Regions from separate parts of the Stutzerimonas stutzeri genome, predicted to be linked through region 1. Evidence: riboswitches for the same ligand, from Rfam matches in the RefSeq annotation. Region 1 holds a riboswitch; each other region holds the start of a gene.
What was found. Region 1 has a riboswitch for cobalamin ahead of cobW (cobalamin biosynthesis protein CobW). Riboswitches for the same ligand answer to the same signal wherever they lie in the genome.
Positions count from the first base shown of each region.

Region 2: another riboswitch for cobalamin. It lies ahead of btuB (TonB-dependent vitamin B12 receptor); the one in region 1 lies ahead of cobW (cobalamin biosynthesis protein CobW).
Region 3: another riboswitch for cobalamin. It lies ahead of SM130_RS18055 (TonB-dependent receptor domain-containing protein); the one in region 1 lies ahead of cobW (cobalamin biosynthesis protein CobW).

Region 1 covers NZ_CP139348.1:2,369,933-2,376,275, forward strand. Annotated here, with positions in the region: gene cobM (precorrin-4 C(11)-methyltransferase) at 107-862, opposite strand; gene SM130_RS10845 (cobalamin biosynthesis protein) at 875-1,336, opposite strand; cobalamin riboswitch at 1,449-1,667, shown strand; gene cobW (cobalamin biosynthesis protein CobW) at 1,763-2,818, shown strand; gene cobN (cobaltochelatase subunit CobN) at 2,825-6,343, shown strand, end outside.
Region 2 covers NZ_CP139348.1:3,442,704-3,449,046, reverse strand. Annotated here, with positions in the region: gene SM130_RS15720 (NAD-dependent protein deacylase) at 1-527, shown strand, start outside; gene SM130_RS15715 (C40 family peptidase) at 595-1,227, shown strand; gene SM130_RS15710 (C40 family peptidase) at 1,305-1,829, shown strand; gene nhaD (sodium:proton antiporter NhaD) at 2,014-3,267, shown strand; gene SM130_RS15700 (metallophosphoesterase family protein) at 3,291-4,094, opposite strand; cobalamin riboswitch at 4,239-4,452, shown strand; gene btuB (TonB-dependent vitamin B12 receptor) at 4,574-6,343, shown strand, end outside.
Region 3 covers NZ_CP139348.1:3,913,720-3,920,062, reverse strand. Annotated here, with positions in the region: gene ribA (GTP cyclohydrolase II) at 1-242, shown strand, start outside; gene SM130_RS18065 (hypothetical protein) at 239-646, shown strand; gene SM130_RS18060 (cobalamin-binding protein) at 646-1,446, shown strand; gene SM130_RS18055 (TonB-dependent receptor domain-containing protein) at 1,469-3,334, opposite strand; cobalamin riboswitch at 3,432-3,648, opposite strand; gene SM130_RS18050 (AAA family ATPase) at 3,904-6,343, opposite strand, start outside.

The sequences.
Region 1 (6,343 bases):
CAATTCAATCCACAGCCAGCGTCTGTCTTGCAGCAAGACGAAAGGCCGCTCATCAGACCACGGCAACCTCAGCCAATGGCGGCGCAGTGTCGCTAAGCGCTGTGATTCAGCCGTCCGGTGAACGGTACAGGTGCCTCGTGTCGACGTTGTACAGCGCTGAGTCCGCGAAGGCTTCAGCCGTCAGCACGCGGCCGACAAGGATCAAGGCGGTACGGCGAAAGCCTTTCTCGCTGACCTTCGCCTCGATGTCGGCCAGCGTGCCCATGACCCAATCCTGATCGGGCCAGCTGGCGCGGTGCACCACGGCGATCGGGCAGTCAGTGCCGTAGTGCGGTTCCAGCTCGGCAACGATGCGTGACAGATGCTGCACGCCAAGATGAATCGCCATGGTCGCGCCATGTCGGGCCAGATCGTGCAGATGCTCACCGGGTGGCATGTCCGATTTGGTGGCGTAGCGGGTCATGATCAATGTCTGGGAGACCTGCGGCAGCGTCAGTTCGACGTCCAGCAGTGCAGCGCAGGCCGCCGTCGCGGTCACGCCCGGAACGATCTGGAAGGCGATGCCGAGCCGGCGCAGATGGCGGATCTGCTCGCCGATGGCACCGTACAGCGACGGGTCGCCCGAATGCACCCGTGCCACATCCTTGCCCTGCGCATCGGCCTGCTGGATCAGCTCGATGATTTCATCCAGGTGCAGCTCGGCTGTGTTGATCACCTGTTCGGCACTATGGCCTTCAAGTACGGCGGCCGGGACCAGCGAACCGGCGTAGAGAATGACCGGGCAACTGCGCACCAGACGCTGCCCTTTGACGGTGATCAGTTCCGGATCGCCAGGGCCGGCGCCAATGAAATAGACGGTCATGCAAACTCCAGATCAAGGAAGACGGGTGATAGCCAAGGCGCAGGACGCATTGGCGGAGCGCAGCTTTCGACACAGCAATCGGGCTTTCTGACTACCCATGAGGTCGGCCTGTGCGAGGGCGCTGGCCTCGGCAAGTCCAGCGCTGCCGGTCAGGGCCTTGCTGCGCGGCGAATGCTCGCTGACCGCCGCATCATAGGGGGCAAGCTGCGTGGCAGACAGCAATGCAAGGGGTAGCCTCAGGTGCGCGGCCAGCGCCTGCAGACCCGGTTCGTTCGCCTTGATCTCACTACTGGCCAGGGAGCTGAGCGCGACAGTCGTCAATCCGTGATCCCGCAAGGCGCGATGCAGCAGCGCTTCGAGCTCGACCCGGCTGCAGCCCTTGCGGCACCCCAGCCCTGCGACGAGTAGCGACTCGCCCGATACTGGACGGGACTCGGGTGCGGATGAATTTTCGATGGCGGTTGGGATGGGCATAGCGCTCGTAAGGGTGGACCGCAGCTGATCACGGTCATGAAAACGGCGCGCAAGAACAGCACGAAGCTTTCCCGAGCGTCAACCGGGCGATTGACCCGCTCCCGGCCTCTGCGTAGCCTTCACACGTCGAGGTTCTCTGGCGATGCCAGAGCTAAGAGGGAACACGGAAAGCCGTGGCTGCCCCCGCAACTGTAAGCGACTTGACCCTTGGGAGTGCTTTGTCGAGCACACCAGCCACTGCGCATGGCGCGGGAAGGCGAGGGATATTGGCAGACGCACCCCGCGTCGCCCGGTCGTGAGCCAGGAGACCTGCCTCGCCACACAATTGACAACCGGGCGGGGTGCTCCGGTGGTGCTTGTTGGCGCACGTCGCCACGTAAGTGTCCGCCTGCCTGCTCATCTTTTTCCGATGCTCGCAGGGCCACGATGAAAACCCTTTCCAAACTTCCCGTCACCATCGTCACCGGCTTTCTCGGTGCCGGCAAAACCACCTTGCTGCGCCACATGCTGAGCAATGCCGAAGGGCGACGGATTGCCGTGATCGTCAACGAGTTCGGCGAGCTTGGCATTGATGGCGAAATCCTCAAGCAGTGCTCCATCGGTTGCAGCGAAGAAGAGGCGAACGGCCGAGTGTTCGAACTGGCCAACGGCTGCCTCTGCTGCACCGTTCAGGAAGAGTTCTTTCCGGTGATGCGCGAGCTGGTGGCGCGTCGTGGTGACCTCGACCACATCCTCATCGAAACCTCGGGTCTGGCATTGCCCAAGCCGCTGGTGCAGGCCTTCAACTGGCCGGAGATCCGTAACGCGTGCACGGTCGATGCGGTGATTACCGTGGTCGACAGCCCGGCGGTTGCGGCCGGCACCTTTGCAGCCTTCCCGGACCAGGTCGATGCTCAGCGCAAACTCGATCCCAATCTCGACCACGAGTCGCCGCTGCATGAGCTGTTCGCCGATCAGCTGGCAAGCGCCGATCTGGTCATCCTCAACAAGGCCGACCTGCTGAGCCCCGACGCACTCGCTGCGGTCCGGGCCGAGGTGGCCGAGGAGCTTCCCGAAGCGGTCAAGGTCATCGAGGCCCATGGCGGCGAGCTGCCGTTGAGCGTGCTGCTGGGTCTCGATTGCGAAACCGAACTGCACATCGACGGGCGCAAGACTCATCACGATCTGGAAGACCACGAGGAGCACGATCACGATGCCTTCGACTCGTTTGCGGTCGAGCTGCCGGAGGTGCCTGAAGACAAGCTGCTGCAGGTACTGAAGAGCGCCGTGATCAAGCACGGAATCCTGCGCATCAAGGGCTTCGCTGCGGTTCCGGGCAAGCCGATGCGCCTGTTGTTGCAGGGCGTCGGGCAACGGTTCGACAAGCACTTCGACCGCCCTTGGCAGGCCGGTGAGGCGCGCGTCAGCAGGCTGATCATCATCGGCCAGGCGCTCGACCCCTCGGCGATCAATGCTGAACTGAACGCTGCACTGGCAGGCTGACCGGCCGTGCATCTGCTGCGCACCCAGCCCGGCCAGCAACTGCCGGCCGACAGCATTGCCGACCTGGGCCAGACGCCCGGGGAAATCGTCGTGCTGTGCACGGGTGATTCGCACCTGTCATTGCTTGCCGAGGTGGCCGGACAACTGCCCGAGGACTACCCCAGCCTGCGCCTGGCGAGTCCGGCGCAGCTGGGCAACAACGCGTCGATCGACTTCTATGTCGAGCAGGTGTTGCAGCATGCAAAGGTCATCCTGATTTCCGTGCACGGCGGCGTCAGTTACTGGCGCTACGGGATCGAGCGTCTGGTGGAGCTGGGCCAGCGCGGCGCGACTGTGATCATGGTCCCGGGCGATGACAGCGCCGATCCCGAATTGAGCGAGCTGAGCAACGTTCTTGCCGAGGATAGCCGCCGGCTGTGGCAGTTCCTGCGCCAGGGCGGCGTCGACAACGCGCGCCAGTTCTACCACTGCATCGCCAGCCGCTGGTTGGGCCGAGACTACGCCTGGCGTGAGCCCGAGGCGCTGGCGCGGGTGGCGATCTATCACCCGCGCCATCCATCCGCGACGCTGGCTGACTGGCAGCGCGACTGGCACGCGGATGCACCGGTGGTCGGGCTGATCTTCTATCGCACCCAGGTACAGGCAGCGAACACCGGCTTTATCGACACCTTCTGCGAAAGGCTGACTGCGCAAGGGCTTAACCCCTTGCCCATCGCGGTCGCCAGCCTGAAGGAGGCGGCTTGCCTCGCGCAGGTCGAAACCTGGCTGGAGCAGAGCGCCGCCGGGGTAATCATCAACACCACAGGCTTTGCCCAGTCCAGCCCGGATGCGCCAAACCTGCGGCCGTTTCAGCTGGACGTTCCGGTGCTGCAAGCCATCTGCGCGCTAGACAACCACGAACAGTGGCAGGCCAATGCGCAGGGTCTGGGCTCGCGTGACCTGGCGATGCATATCGTGCTGCCGGAGCTGGACGGTCGGCTGATCACCCGACCCATCAGCTTCAAGGGCCTGGCCTGGCGCAGCGAGCGCAGCCAGAGCGACGTGATCTGCTATCAGCCGCATCTGCCGGGCATGGACCACGTGGCCGAGCTGGCCTGGCGCTGGGCGCGGCTGGCGCGGCTGCCGAACAGTGGCAAGCGCGTCGCCCTGATCCTGGCCAACTACCCCACACGAGATGGGCGCATCGGCAACGGTGTCGGGCTGGATACCCCGGCAGCCGCGCTGAACATTCTCCGTGCGCTGCAGGCGCAGGGGTATCCGGTTGCCGATCTGCCGGACAGCGGCACCGCTTTGATTCACGAGCTACTCGGTGGGGTCACCAATGATCTCGACAACCTGGATCTGCGACCTTGCGCGCAGAGTTTGGCAATGGAGGAATACCGGGCCTTTTTCGAGCAGTTACCGGCCGCCAATCAGCAGGCAGTGATCGAGCGCTGGGGCATGCCCGAGCAGGACCCGATGTTCCGCGCCGGCCGGCTGATGATTGCCGGGCTGCGCTTCGGTTCGACCTTCGTCGGCATTCAGCCGGCGCGTGGCTATCAGCTGGACGTGGCGGCGATGTATCACGATCCCGATCTGGTTCCGCCGCATGGCTATCTTGCGTTCTATGGATGGTTGCGCAAAGGCTACGCAGCCGATGCGGTCATTCACGTCGGCAAGCATGGCAATCTCGAATGGCTGCCGGGCAAGAGCGTCGGTCTGTCCGACAGCTGCTGGCCGGACGTGGTGATCGGCGCGATGCCGAACATCTATCCCTTTATCGTCAACGACCCGGGCGAGGGCGCTCAGGCCAAGCGGCGCACCCAGGCGGTGATCATCGATCACCTGATGCCGCCGCTGACCCGCGCCGAAAGTTACGGCCCGCTGCGCGATATCGAGCGATTGGCCGACGAATACTACGAAGCCAGCCAGCTCGACTTGCGCCGTGCCGCGGAACTGCGCAGCGAGATTCTGGTGCTGGTGCGCGCTGCCAACCTCGACCGCGAGCTGGGGCTGCAACTTAGCGACGATCCCAACAGCTGGCTGCCGCAGCTCGATGCCTACCTCTGCGACCTGAAGGAGTCGCAGATTCGCGATGGTTTGCACGTGTTCGGCGAGTCCCCTGGCGGGCAACTGCGGCGCGACACCTTGCTCGCGCTGCTGCGCATTCCGCGCGGTGATGGGCAGGGCGCCAATGCGAGTCTGCTGCGCGCCCTGGCCGATGACCTGGCCCTGGGCTTCGATCCCATCGACTGCGACATGGCGGCGCCCTGGCACGGGCCGCGTCCGGACTTGCTGGCACACTGCGATGCCAGCTTCTGGCGCACGGCGGGCGATACCCGTGAGCGCCTGGAGCTGCTTGCGCTGGAGCTGATCGAAGGCGAATCCGCAGGGCTCGGTCCGGCCAGCCGCAAAGTGCTGCAGCAGCTTCAACACCGAATCGCGCCATTGCTCGACAGTTGCGGGAGCGAAGAAATGGCCGGCTTGCTGGCCGCGTTGCAGGGCCGCTTCGTCCCGGCTGGCCCCAGCGGCGCGCCGAGCCGGGGACGTCTCGATGTACTGCCGACCGGGCGTAACTTCTATACCGTCGATGTGCGCAACCTGCCCACGCCCACGGCCTGGCGAATCGGCGCGCAGGCGACCGAGCGCCTGCTAGAACGGCACATGCAGGATCACGGCGATTACCTCCGGCAACTCGGCCTGTCCATGTGGGGCACTGCAACCATGCGCACCGGTGGCGACGATATTGCCCAGGCCATGGCGCTGCTGGGCGTGCGGCCGGTCTGGCAGCCCGGAAGCGGGCGGCTGGAGCGCTTCGAGATCGTGCCGCTCGAAGAGATGGGTCGGCCGCGGGTGGATGTGACGCTGCGGGTTTCCGGCTTTTTCCGCGATGCCTTCGCCAACCTGATCCGCGTGTTCGACGAGGCGGTGCAGGCGGTGGCAGATCTCGACGAACCAGAGGATATGAACCCGCTGTCGGCTCGGGTCTGGCGCGAATCGCTCGAACTTGAAGACGGTGGCCTTGAGGAAGCGGAAGCGCGGCGCCAGGCCGGCTGGCGGATATTCGGCTCCATGCCGGGTGCTTACGGTGCGGGCGTGCAGAACGTCATCGATGATCGTCGCTGGCAGAGCCGCGAAGACCTAGCCGAGGTGTACCTGAACTGGGGTGGCTATGCCTATGGCAAAGACGCCGAAGGCCTGCCAGCACGGGCGCGCTTCGCCGAGCGGCTGCAGCAGGTTCAGGCGGTGCTGCAGAACCAGGACAACCGCGAGCACGACATTCTCGACTCCAACGACTACTACCAGTTTCAGGGCGGCATGCTGGCCGCCGCCGAGACCCTGCGCAGCGGGTCGGTCGCGAGTTACCACGGCGACAACAGCCAGCCGGACAACCCGAAAATCCGCAGCCTGAAAGAAGAGTTGGGCAGGGTGGTGCGTTCGCGTGCAGCGAACCCCAAGTGGATCGCCGGCATGAAGCGCCACGGCTACAAGGGCGCCTTCGAACTGGCGGCCACCGTGGATTACCTGTTCGCCTTTGATGCCACC
Region 2 (6,343 bases), 1.1 Mb from region 1:
CCGAGCCCAACGCTGGCCACTTCGCCATCGCCGAGCTGCAGCGGCGCAAGCCGGGCGCCTGGGTGCTCACGCAGAATATCGACGGCTTTCACGGCCGTGCCGGCAGCCCGGTAGAGCGGTTGATCGAGATTCATGGGCAGCTGGCGCCGCTGTCATGCGTCGGTTGCGGCGAAACTGATTCGCGTCCGTTGCCAGCTCTGCTGGATGGGGCGCTGCCGCCGCGCTGTGCCCATTGCGCCGCAGTGCTGCGCCCGGCGGTGGTGCTGTTCGAGGAAATGCTGCCCGATGCTGCACTGGCAGACTTGCACGAACAATCGCGCATCGGTTTCGACGCCGTGCTGGTGGTCGGCACCAGCGCCAGTTTCGGCTACATCCTCGAGCCAGTATGGCGGGTGCGGCATCGCGGTGGCTTCGTCGCCGAGGTGAATCTGCAGGCTACCGATATCAGCCCGTTTACCGACGTACGGCTGGAAGGAAGGGCGGCAGACGTTTTGTCGCAGTTAATCCGTCACATTTCGTCCGATTGAATTTGATCATCGACGCGATAGAGGGCATAGTCGCCACCACTTTGAAATCACCGACACGGTCGTGCCCATGCGCCAACGCTTCGCACCCCTCGTGCCTCTCGCACTTATCGCCCTGCTGACGGCTTGTGCCGGCCAGCCTGTACAGACCGAGCAGCAGATCACATCGCCTCGGCTGTCGCACAATCATCCCCTGGCAGGATTCGACTTCGCCGCGCTCGACAAGAGCGAAGATGAGTCGCTGGCCGAGCTCACCGACGAACACGAATACCAGCTGCCCGAACTGGCAGACAGTATTCTGGAGCGCGGCTTCACCTTGGTCGGTACGCCTTATCGCTTTGGCGGCAACTCGGTGAAAACCGGTTTCGACTGCAGCGGTTTTGTCGGCTTTCTGTTCCGCAAGGAAGCTGGCCTCAAGCTGCCACGCTCCACCCGTGAGCTGATCAACCTCGACGCGCCAGTGGTCAAGCGTAGCGAGCTGGAGCCGGGCGACGTGCTGTTCTTCAATAATCGTGGACGTGGCCGGGTCAGTCACGCCGGTATCTATATCGGCGATGACCAGTTCATCCATGCTTCCAGCAGCCGCAGCGGCGGCGTTCGCGTCGACAGCCTGGACGACAAGTACTGGCGCGCCAGCTACATGGAAGCCAAGCGTGTTCTCGCAATGGCCTCCGACCTGGCGCCCCACACCGTTCAGCGCTGATCTAGCGGTCTGCGGGGGGTTGCGTCTTCCCCCGCATGCCGGCAGAGTGATGGCTCTTTTGCCTGGACCGCTCTGCGATGTACTACCTGGCCCGTCTCTCGCTTGTTGTCCTCTTTGCGTTGCTCGCCGCCTGTGCCGGTCAGCCACCGGTGCCGCCAGCCGTCGAGCAACCAAGTGCCTCTTATCCCATGCCAGGCGTTGCCGAAGATGTGCTTTTCAGTGCGCTCGGCCTGGTCGGCACGCCTTACCGCTGGGGCGGCAATACGCCAGACAGCGGGTTCGATTGCAGCGGCCTGATCGGTTACGTCTACCGCGGCGCGGCGGGCATCAACCTCCCTCGCACCACCCAGGCAATGAGTAACCTCCGCGGCCCGGCCGTGCGCCGGCATGCACTGCAACCTGGTGATCTGGTGTTCTTCGCCACGAGCGGCGGCCGTCGTGTCAGCCACGCCGGTATCTATGTCGGGCAGGACCGTTTCGTCCATGCACCTTCGTCCGGTGGCACGGTACGCCTGGATAGCCTGGCTGCCAGCTACTGGCAGAAAAACTACCTGGGCGCCAAGCGTGTGCTCGATCACGAGCAGCTGGCACGCAATCCCTGAGTCGCTTCTGGTGTCCTAGCCGGCAGCACTGTCGTTAGTGCTATTCACATCCTGAAATAGTCTCCGTTTGACATGCGGTGATTCCGCTATGCCCAGCGTTTGGCTACCATGCGCAGCCCAATTTCCTTCCGTGTGCAATCTGCTGCACACATGCCCCTTTCCTTACTTTCCCCTTAGGTGAGTTATGCCTGTATTGCTGACGTACGTGCTTATTGCACTGGCGGTGGCGGCACTGCTTGGTGTCGTGCTCGAAGAAGTAACCCATGTGAACAAGGCCAAAGTAACGCTGTTTTTCGGCACTCTGGCGTGGCTGCTGCTGTTTATATTCACGCCAGCGGGCGAGGCGCGTGAAACCGTGCTGGAAAGCCTCAACGAGAACATCGCCGAAATTGCCGGGTTGTGGATATTCCTGGTGGCGGCGATGACTTTCGTCGCCTATCTGAACAAGAAAGGCATGATCGAGAACCTGATCTACCTCGTCCTACCGCGGCGGATCAGCGAGCGCGCACTGCTGTTTCTCACTGCGACCTTCTGCTTCGTGTTCTCCTCGTTGGCCGACAACATCACTGCGACGTTGGTCTCCATTACCCTGATTCTCTCGCTGCAGCTCGATAGGGCGAAGACCATCAAGTTCGCCACGTTGGTGGTGTTCTCGGTCAACTCCGGTGGCGTCGCGCTGATCACTGGGGACGTCACCACGCTGATGATTTTCCTCGCCGGCAAGGTGGCGATTCTGCAGTTGCTTGTGCTGGCTGTCCCGGCCTTCCTGGCGGTGATGGTATTGGCCGCGATGCTGTCGATCGGCATGCGCGGCGAGGTTATGGTGCAGGGTCAGCGCAACGATGTTCGGGGTGTCGACGTGGCCATCGCAGTGATCTTCCTGTGCACCATCCTCAGCACCATCATCGGCAATTTCCTGTTCCAGATCCCGCCGGTGCTGACGTTCCTGGCCGGATTGTCGGTGATGTTCCTGGTGGCGCGCTTCTTCAGTGACGACAACGACTCCGATCCGATTCTGGAGTACGTGCGACAGGTCGAGTTCGAAACGCTGTTCTTCTTTCTCGGCATCCTGCTGCTGGTGGGGATGCTCAAGGAGATTCGTGTGCTCGACGGGCTGGTGCTGATCTATGACCAGGTTCCGGCGGTGATGGCCAATTACCTGATGGGCGTGATGTCTGCGGCGATTGATAACGTGCCACTGACTGCCGCGCTATTGAAATCCGGGCTGGAGATGGGCGTAGCCGAGTGGATGGTGCTGACCTATGCGGTCGGGGTTGGTGGTTCGCTGCTGGTAATCGGTTCGGCGGCGGGCATCGTCGCCATGAGCAAGGTGCCAGGCCTGACCTTTGGCAGTTACCTGCGGCACATGCTCTATCTGTTCATCGCTTTCAACATTGGCTTCGCCGGGGTTTACCTGATCGGCCTGTCGATGGGCTGATGGCTATTCCGTGCAAGGGCGTATTACCAGCTCAGGTTGAAATGCGAACCCAGTACGAAGCGATCATCGAGCAGGTCCCAGCGCTCGACGCAGACTTTTTTCTGCTCGCCTGGACACAGCTTCAGGCGGTTGAATGAGTTCGGCGAGGTGCCACGCAGGCGTGTAGACAGCGTGGTGCCGGCCTGAACCATCCAGATCTCGCGCGCGAGGCCGGTGTACTGTTTGGATAGCGGTAGTACGTAGGGCAGGTGGATGTGCCCGCCCATGACCAGGTCCAGCCCATGCTCGGCCCAGCGCTGCAGCGCCGGTTCGGCGCCGTGCTGCAGGTTGCGCAGATCGCTCGGCACCATGGCGCCGAACGGCTGGTGTGCCACGACGATGCGGATCTTGCCTGGATCACTGGCGGCAAGGCGCTGCGCCACCTGCTCGACCTGTCGCGCGGTCACTACGCCATCCTTGTGCCGGCGTGGGTGGGTGGTATTGAGGCCGACCACCAGCATGTCTTCATTCTCGAACACCGGCTCCAGGTCGTCGCCGAAATGTCGGCGGTAGTTGCCGTAAGGCGTCAGCGCGCGGGCGAACAGGTTATACAGCGGGATGTCATGGTTGCCCGGAATCACCAGCGTATCGCTGACGCCGTCCGCCTTCAGGCGGCGAACGAAGGCTTGAGCGCTGGCGAATTCGCCGCGGCGGGCGCGTTGCGTGATGTCTCCGGAGAACACCAGTAAATCGGCACGGTGCTCACGTACATGGTCTTCCAGCGCCTGGACGACGGCGGCTTGTTCGGTGCCGAAATGGGTGTCGGAAATCTGCACAATGCTGGTCATGGGCGTCGAATGTGAGTCCTGGCTGATCGGGGCATTGTTGCATTCGAAGCCTTTCGACGCCCGCCGTTCCGAGCAGCAACATGCAAGCGAAGATTGCGCGGCGCTGCGACAACCCCGCGGTTGCGTCATGCCCGGCCTTGGACTACCCTCCGCGTCGCCTCAGGTGCCCCCTCGTCAGAGGAGGGTGAAACAGGGAAGCCGGTCCATTCTCACGAAGATTCCGGCGCTGCCCCCGCAACGGTAGGCGAGTCGAGAAACCGTAACAGCCACTGTGCCTACGCATGGGAAGGCGCGGTTTCGGGACGCTGCAAGGCGTACGCTCGCAAGCCCGGAGACCGGCCTGTCGCATTCACTGACAGTGCGGCGGGCTCTGGGCGGGTGCATATCCTTCGCGATATTCACTTCTCTCTTGCAGTTCCTCCGCCTGTCTTCGTCGACTTTCAGTCGTGCGGGTGGGCACGACGGAGACCTGTACCTTGATTGGCAACGCCCGTTTAAAGCCAGCGGCCTATGTGCTGCTCGGCAGTTTCCCCCTTTCCATCGGCCAGCTGGCCGCAGCTCCACTGGACCTTGAACAGCAGGTGGTGACCGCCACCCGCACCGCGCAGACTGCCAGGCAGAGTCTGGCGGCAGTGACGGTGATCGATCGTGAGCGAATCGAGCGCAGCCAGGCGAGCTCGCTGCCGGAGATTCTCAAGCAAGTGCCCGGCGTTTCGCTGGCGAACAATGGCGGGCCTGGCAAGTCCACTTCGCTGTACATGCGTGGCACCGAGTCCGACCATGTGCTGGTGATGATCGACGGCATCAAGATCGGCTCGGTGACGTCTGGCGGTTCGGCGTTGCAGGATTTGCCGCTGGAACTGATCGAGCGCATTGAAGTGGTGCGCGGGCCGCGCTCCAGTCTGTACGGCTCCGAGGCCATCGGTGGGGTTATCCAGATATTCACCCGCAAGGGCCAGGGGCAGGGCGTCAAGCCTTTCTTCTCGGCGGGGTATGGTACCCATGACACCTACAGCGGCAGCGCCGGTGTCTCCGGTGGCGACGGACGTGGCTGGTACAGCCTGGGTGTCAGCGGCTCGGACACCGATGGCATCAACGTCAAGTCGGCGGGCACCAGCGGCTATGAAAGTGACGTCGATGGCTATCGCAATCTGTCCGCGACGCTGAGCGCCGGCTATCGCTTCGACAACGGGCTGGAGCTGGACGCCAACCTGCTGCAGGCCAAATCCCATAACGACTACGACAGCGTGAACCGGGCTCGCACGTCCGGTTTCGGCGCCAATGCCGATGGTGAGTCCAAGGTTTTCGGCACCCGTGCTCGCTTCAGCCCGCTGGAGCGCTGGTTGGTCACGCTGCAGGTTGGGCGAAGCGAAGACAAGTCCGATGCCTATCAGGACGGACAGTTCTATTCACGCTTCGACAGTCGCCGCGACACGCTCGGTTGGCAGAACGATATCCAGCTCGCCGCCGGGCATACGCTGACTGTGGGCGCTGATCATCAGCGCGACGAGGTCAACGGCACTACCGTTTATGACGAGAGCTCCCGTGACAATAAGGGCTATTACACCCAGTACCTTGGGGAGGTGGGCCGCCATGACTGGCAGTTGTCACTGCGTCGTGACGATAACGACCAGTTCGGCCAGCACGACACCGGTAACGTCGGTTACGGCTATGCGCTGACCGATTGGCTGCGCGCCACCGCCAGCTACGGCACGGCGTTCAAGGCACCCACGTTCAACGAGCTGTACTTCCCTGACTACGGTAATCCGGCGCTGGATGCGGAAACATCCAAGAGTCTCGAGATCGGCCTTGCCGGTCAGCACGGTTGGGGCCAGTGGGCAGTGAATGCCTATCGCACAGTAGTTGATGACCTGATTGCCTATGACGCCAGCATTTCCGGTCCGGCCAACGTGCAGGAAGCGCGTATCCGCGGCGTCGAGTTGGTGCTTGGCAGCCAGCTGTTGGGTTGGGACTGGAACGCCAACTACAGCCTGCTGGAGCCGGAAAACCGTTCCGCCGGTGCCAACCGCGGCAACGAGCTGGCGCGTCGGGCCAAGCAGCTATTCAACCTCGACCTCGACCGCCGGCTCGGCGCCTTCAGCGTAGGCGCCAGTCTGCATGCCGAAGGGCAGCGCTACGACGACCTGGCCAATACCAAGGAGCTATCCGGCTACGCCACCCTCGATCTGCGCGGCGAATACCGCATCACCCCCGAATGGCGCTTGCAGGCGCGCGTCGCCAACCTGCTG
Region 3 (6,343 bases), 1.5 Mb from region 1:
ACATGCGCGACTACGGCATCTGCCTGCCGATGCTCGAACATCTGGGCATTGCCGAAATCAAGTTGATGACCAACAACCCGCGCAAGGTCAAAGCGCTGCAGGGCTTCGGCATTCGCGTTGCCGAGCGCAAGCCGCTGCAGATCGCACACAATCCGCATAACCGCAAATACCTCGCGACCAAGGCTGGCAAGCTCGGCCACATGCTCGGCGAGATTCACCAGGGCGAAGCCGAGCAGTCGTGACGCGAGCCGCCGCCCGCCGCCAGCTCGCGCGCGATGGCTGGCTGCATACGCTGCTGATGGTGCTGCCGGTGCTTATCCTTGGGCGCGCATCGGTCGTGTTGGCCGACTGGGGCTTGCCGCTTTTCGCCGCAGGCCTGGTCTCGCTGTTCTTCAGCCTGCGGGCCTTCACCCGATTCAAGCATGCACTGATTGCCACCGAGCAGGCGCTGAACAGCCCTGCAGAGGCCGACGCCTGGAGCCATCTGCGCCGCGTTCGCCGTCGCGGCCTGCTGGTCGCCTCGCTACCGGCCTGGTTTGCCGCCGCCGGCGCGCTGCTGGGCATGGAGCCGGTTGCTCGCCTGTTGCTGGTATTCGGCAGCCTGGTCTTGCTGGTGCTCTACCGCATTCCGCGACACCTGCACTGATGCGACGTCTGCTGCTAGCCGCGCTGGTTTCTCTGGCGACGCTACCTGCGCTGGCCGCCGAACGTGTTGTGAGCCTGGCGCCATCGCTCAGCGAAATCATGCTCGAACTCGACGCCGCCGACCGGCTGGTCGGTGTGCTGGACGGCGGTGAGCGGCCCACTGCGCTGCAGTCCGTACCGTCTGTGGGGCGCTATGGGCAGGTGGAAATGGAAACCCTTCTCAGCTTGCAACCTGATCTGGTGCTGCTCTGGCCGGACAGCGTTCCGCGCAGCCAGCGCGAGCAGCTGCAACAATTCGGCATCCCCGTCTTGGTTGTCGAGCAAACCCATCTTGAAGGCCTGGCCGAGCAGTTCGTCGTGGTCGGCAATGCGGTGGGTCGCGCCGAACAAGGCGAACGCCTGGCCGAACAGTTTCGTGCAGGCCTCGCCGAGCTACGCATGAGCTATGCCCGCGAGCGTTCGCTACGGGTGTTCTATCAGGTCTGGAACCAGCCGCTGTATACCCTCGGCGGACAGCAGATCATCAGCGAAGCCATTGAAGTCTGTGGCGGCCGGAACGTCTTTGCCGACCTGACCCTGGCAGCGCCGCAGGTCAGCATCGAGGCTGTGCTCGCCCGCGACCCGGAGGTGATCCTCGCTGGCAGCGGCGCGCAGTTGGATGAATGGAAGGCCTGGCCACAGCTCAGTGCCGTGCGCAGCGGTCGGCTGCTTGAAGTGCCCGACAAGGGACTGGAGCGGCCGAGCTTCCAGATGCTGGGTGCGATCGGGAAGCTCTGCGAGGTGATGGCGGCGGCGCCCTGAGCGAGCGCGCCGTTGCACGCGATTAGAGCGAGGGCGTCCAGGTGACGGCGAATAGCGCGGTGCGGCCTTCGGTGTTGTATCCGTAGCGGCCGTTGGCGGTGCTGTAGGTGGTTTCCGCATAGTCCTTGTCGAACAGGTTGTTCAGCTTCAGGTCCAGCTTCACCTCCGAGTTGGTCTGCCAACTGCCACGTAAGCCAAGCAGGCCGTAGCCGCCCAGCTCGATGGTATTGTCGGCGTCGTCATAGCGGCCGCTGACGGCTCTCCAGCTAGCGCCCACCGAAAACTCGCCCAGCCGCCGGTCCAGATCCAGGCTTAGCGTGCGCTTGGCGCGACGGGCGAGTGTATGACCGCTATCGCGATCGCGTGGGTCCATCAGGCCGGCCGCGAGGCTAGCCTGCCAACCGAACACGTCCTGCCGGAGGGTGGCCTCCAGGCCGTTGATCCGTGCGGTCTGGACATTCTGAGGGATCCAGGAGGCGTCCGAGACGATGGCGTCCTGAATGTCAGTGCGGTACAGCGACAATTCCAGCGACCCGCTGTCGCTATAGCGATTGCGCCATTGGAACTCATAGCTCTTGGATTTTTCGGGCGTAAGGTCCGGGTTTCCGAACCTAGAGTCGTACAGTTCGTTAAATGTCGGGGCGCGGAAGCCCTCGCTGTAGGACACGACCACGTCGTTGCGGGTATCCAGCGGTACGGTTAGCGCCGCGTTCCAAGTGTTCTCGCTTCCGTACTGTTCGTTCTTGTCGTGGCGCAGGCCAATCTCTGTAGAGAACGCATTGCTGGTATAGCGGTGCTGGATGAAGGCTGCCTGGTTCCAGCGTGAATCCTGGGCAAAGTCGCTCGAACTGTGCAGTTGGTCCTCATGCCAATCGGCACCGAGCAACAACTGATGAGCCGGATCGAGCTGAAGCGTGTTTACCCAGCTGGCTGAGTCACGATAGGTCGAGTAGCTGTGAAACACATAGTCAGGAGCCAGTGGGCTGTCGTTTCCAGTGTCCCGCTTGTCCTCGCTGTGCCCGACCTCGACGCGACTGTTCCAGACATCATTGAGTTCGGCGTCAACGAACCCGGAGATGCTGCTCAGCTGGAAATCCACGGTCGGCTGAAAGCCCTCGAAGGTGTCGTCGAACTCAATTTCGCCTCGCTGATCCAGTGCGCTGATACCCGCCTCGAACCGATCATTAAAGCGGTGCGCAAGATTCAGGCTAAGCGAACGATTGCGGTAAGCGTCGTCATCGCCATTGGCGCCGAAGCTATCGCGCGTAGCGTCGATACCTTGGGTTTCATCCAGCGCGGCCCCCAGGTTAAAGCGAGTCTGGCCATTCCCACCGGAGAGGTTCAGGCTGCGTTCGAATGTGCCGTTGCTTCCCACGCCGAAGCGGACCGCAGGCGCAAGCCCCTGACCGCTGCCTTGGCGAGTGAAGATCTGTACCACCCCGCCGATGGCATCCGAGCCATACAGCGCAGACCGCGGGCCGCGCACGACTTCGATCCGTTCGATCTGATCGGGGCTGAGAAATTCGAGGCTGCTGGTGCCGCTGGAGGTTGCTGCGATGCGCTGACCATCGACCAGAACCAGGGTCTGGGTACTGGAGGTACCGCGAAGAAACAGGCCGGTTTGGCTGCCTGCTCCGCCTGTGCGGGTAATGCTTGCGCCCGGCACACGTTCTAGCAGCTCGACGACGCTGCGGACCTGCAGCCGCTCGATATCTTCGCGGTTGAAAACGGTGGTAGCCGCCGGGGTCTGGCTGCGTCGCTGTGGTTCGCGGTTTGCGCTGACCACCGTGTCGGAGAGCTTAAGCGCTTCTTCTCGCGACAGATCGGCCGCATATGCGTGAACGCCAGGCAGCAGCGCCACGGCCAGGGCAAGTCGGGACAGTTTCATTCTTGGAATTCCTCAAAAGATCGCAGACTTTTGAGGAGGGCAGGAACAAGCGCGGGAATGACGGGCAGCAGCGCTTGACGGTGCTGCCCTCCGCAACACCAGTCGAATCCGTCAGGCCGGTCTCCGGGCTTTCGACGCGCATCACGCTCACCTTCCCATGTCGAAACACAGTGGCTTTCGAGCGGACGGCGATCCCTGAGGATCGCGGTCGATTACCGTTGCGGGGGCAGCGCCGGCCTTGCTCATCGAGCGCACCGGCTTCCCGTTTAATGCGGACCTTGCGGTCGTGCACACCTGGGCGGATAAGAAAACGCGCGAACCTTACGGCGGGTGGTGGGCAAACACAAGCGGACGAATGGCCGCAAGGGCCGCCAGCGCCTGTGGTTTCCGAGCAAAGCCGCGTTCCAAGGCTGCTCGCAGGTTGCTTGAAAAACATCCAGCCGCGATGGTGTTGCGCGCAGCAGAATGTTCAGCGATCTGCGCTGACTTGCTTGACGGCCGCGTTGGGCTCGAAGCGACCGAGCCCGTTGCCGATCACCGCCGAACGACGGCGTCGAAAGCGCCGGTCCTTATGACGGCCCTCCAACAATCTGCAGATCACTCTGCCCATTACCCTGCCGGCGCACGCGAATCTGCACCGGGATGCGCTCGTGCATTTCCGCCACGTGGGAAATCACCGCCACCTTGCGGCCCTGGGCCTGCAGTGAATCCAGCGCGTCCATGGCGATCTGCAGCGACTCGGGGTCTAGGCTGCCGAAGCCTTCGTCGATGAACAGCGACTCGATCTTCAGCTTGCTCGAAGCCATCGACGCCAGGCCGAGCGCCAAGGCCAGCGAGACGAGGAAGGTCTCGCCGCCGGACAGCGAATGCACCGAGCGCAGCTCGTCACCCATCTCGGTATCCAACACCAGCAACCCCAGCGGGCTGCCGCCGCGCTTGAGGCGGTAGCGGCGCGCCAGTTGGCGCAATTGCACATTGGCATGCTGCGCCAGCAGGTCGAGGTTGTAGGCCTGGGCGATTTTGCGGAAGGCTCCGCCGTCGCTCGAGCCGATCAGCGCGGCGATGCGCCCCCAGCGCTGGTGCTCGGCCCGTGCGGCGTCGATCTGGGCGAGCAGCGCCTGGCTCTGGCTGCGGCGTTTGTCATCGTCGATCAGCCTGGCACGGGTTTCCGCGCAGCGCTGATCGGCATGCTCGCACCGCTGCAGTTGCTCGGCATGGCGCTGTTGCAGCTGTTCGGCATCCGGCGCTTCGGCCTGCTGCTGTTTATGTAGCGTCAGGCGATTGAGGCAACCGTCGAGACGCTCGCGACAGCGGGTCAGGTTTTCACTGTTCTGCTGCAAGCGCTGGCGCGCCTCGGTAATCAGCTGGTCATCCATGTGCAGCAGCTGGGCGAGGGTGGCATCGTCCAGCTCCTGATGGCTGGCGCGCCAAGCCGCCAGCTCGGTGTGCAGGGCATCGCGTTCCTGTTCCAGTTCAGCGTGGCGCTGCTGGCAGTTCTGCTGGTCGCCGTGCAGACGGGTCAGGTTGAGCTTGCTGTCGTTGAGCTGCTGATCGATCTCGGCCATGGCCTGGCGGGCAGCCTGGATCGCTGCGTCCAGTTGCTCTTGCCAGGCACTGGCGCTGGCTTGTTCGCCAAGGCTGGTACGCAACGCCTGTTGGCAGGCCAGCAGCAGCTTCTCGCGCTCGGTCAGCCGCGCGCCGCAGCTTGCCTGTTTCTCCTGGCGATGGCGCTGTTGCAACTGTTCGTCGCTGCGGCGCTGCTCGCACTGGCGCAGCTCCTCGGCCAGTTCGGTCTGCTCCTGCAGTTGCTGCAGCCGCGTGGCGATGCTGGCGTCCAGCTGCATAAAGCTTTGCGCTGGGTTTTGGCGCCAGCGCTGCAGGTGCTCGGCGGGCAGCAGTTCGGCGAAGGCCTGCAGTTCCTCGTCGAGCTGTTGGCTGTCGCGGGCGAGGGCATCGCGCTGGCGGGCGAGTTGCTGAGTCGCCTCGACACAGGCTTCGCGTGCGGCCTGCCAGGCCTGCTGCAGGGTTTCGCTGCGCTGTTGCAGGGCGAGCAGTTGCTGCTGACGCTGACTGGCGCTGGCGATCTGGTCCTTGAGATTGGTCAGCTGCGCTTCCAGCCATTGCGAACGCTCGGTTTCCGGCTGCTCAAGCAATTGTGCGTGGGCGGGCAGGGCGAGCAGGCGCGGCGCCAGGGCCTGCAACTGCACCTCGACTTCGCCCTGGCGTTGTTGCGTCTGGCGCAACTGCGTGCTGAGCGCGACATGCCGATCACGCAGCTCCTGCAGACGCTGATCCTGCTCCTGCAGCGCCTGGCGCGCGCGCTCGGCCTCGCTGTCATCGTGCTGGTTGATGCCTGCGACCAGCGCATCGGTCTGATGCCAGGGGTGCTCGTCGCTGCCGCAGACCGGACAGGGCTCCCCCGAAACCAGCGACGCGCGCAGGGCTTCGACATTCGCGCTACGCGACAGGCGCTGGCGTTCGAGCAGGGCGAGGATGACCTTCAGCGCTTGGTCGGCAGCATCGCGTTCGCTGCGGACCTGTTTGCCCAGCGGCACCAGGCTGTCCAGTTCGGCCTGCTGGCGGCTGTGGGCCTCGGCCAATTCGCGCTGGCTGGCGGTGAGCGTGAGCTGCTGCGACCAGAGCTGTTGCAGCGCGTCGGTCTCGCGCTCGGCCTGGCGCCATTCGTCGAGCTGGCGATGCAGCTGGGCCAACTGTTCGGCTAGCCCGAGTTCGCTGTCGCGCTCGCGTTGCAGGCTATCCAGCGCCTCACGCGCCAGGTTTTGCTGGGTTTCGGCGGCCTTGGCCTGCGCTTCCAGCGCCGGGAGTTCGCCCTGACCTTGCTGCAGGCGTGCTGCCAGCTGGACAGCCTGTTGCAAGCGCCGACTGTAGCCGCCCCAGGCTGCACAGAGCGGTTGCAGCGCCGCGCTCGTTTTCAGTTGCTGGGTCAGCGTGGTGAGCCGCTCGGCGGCGCGCTGTTGCTGTTCGTTGAGCAGTTTGAGCGTTTTCTCG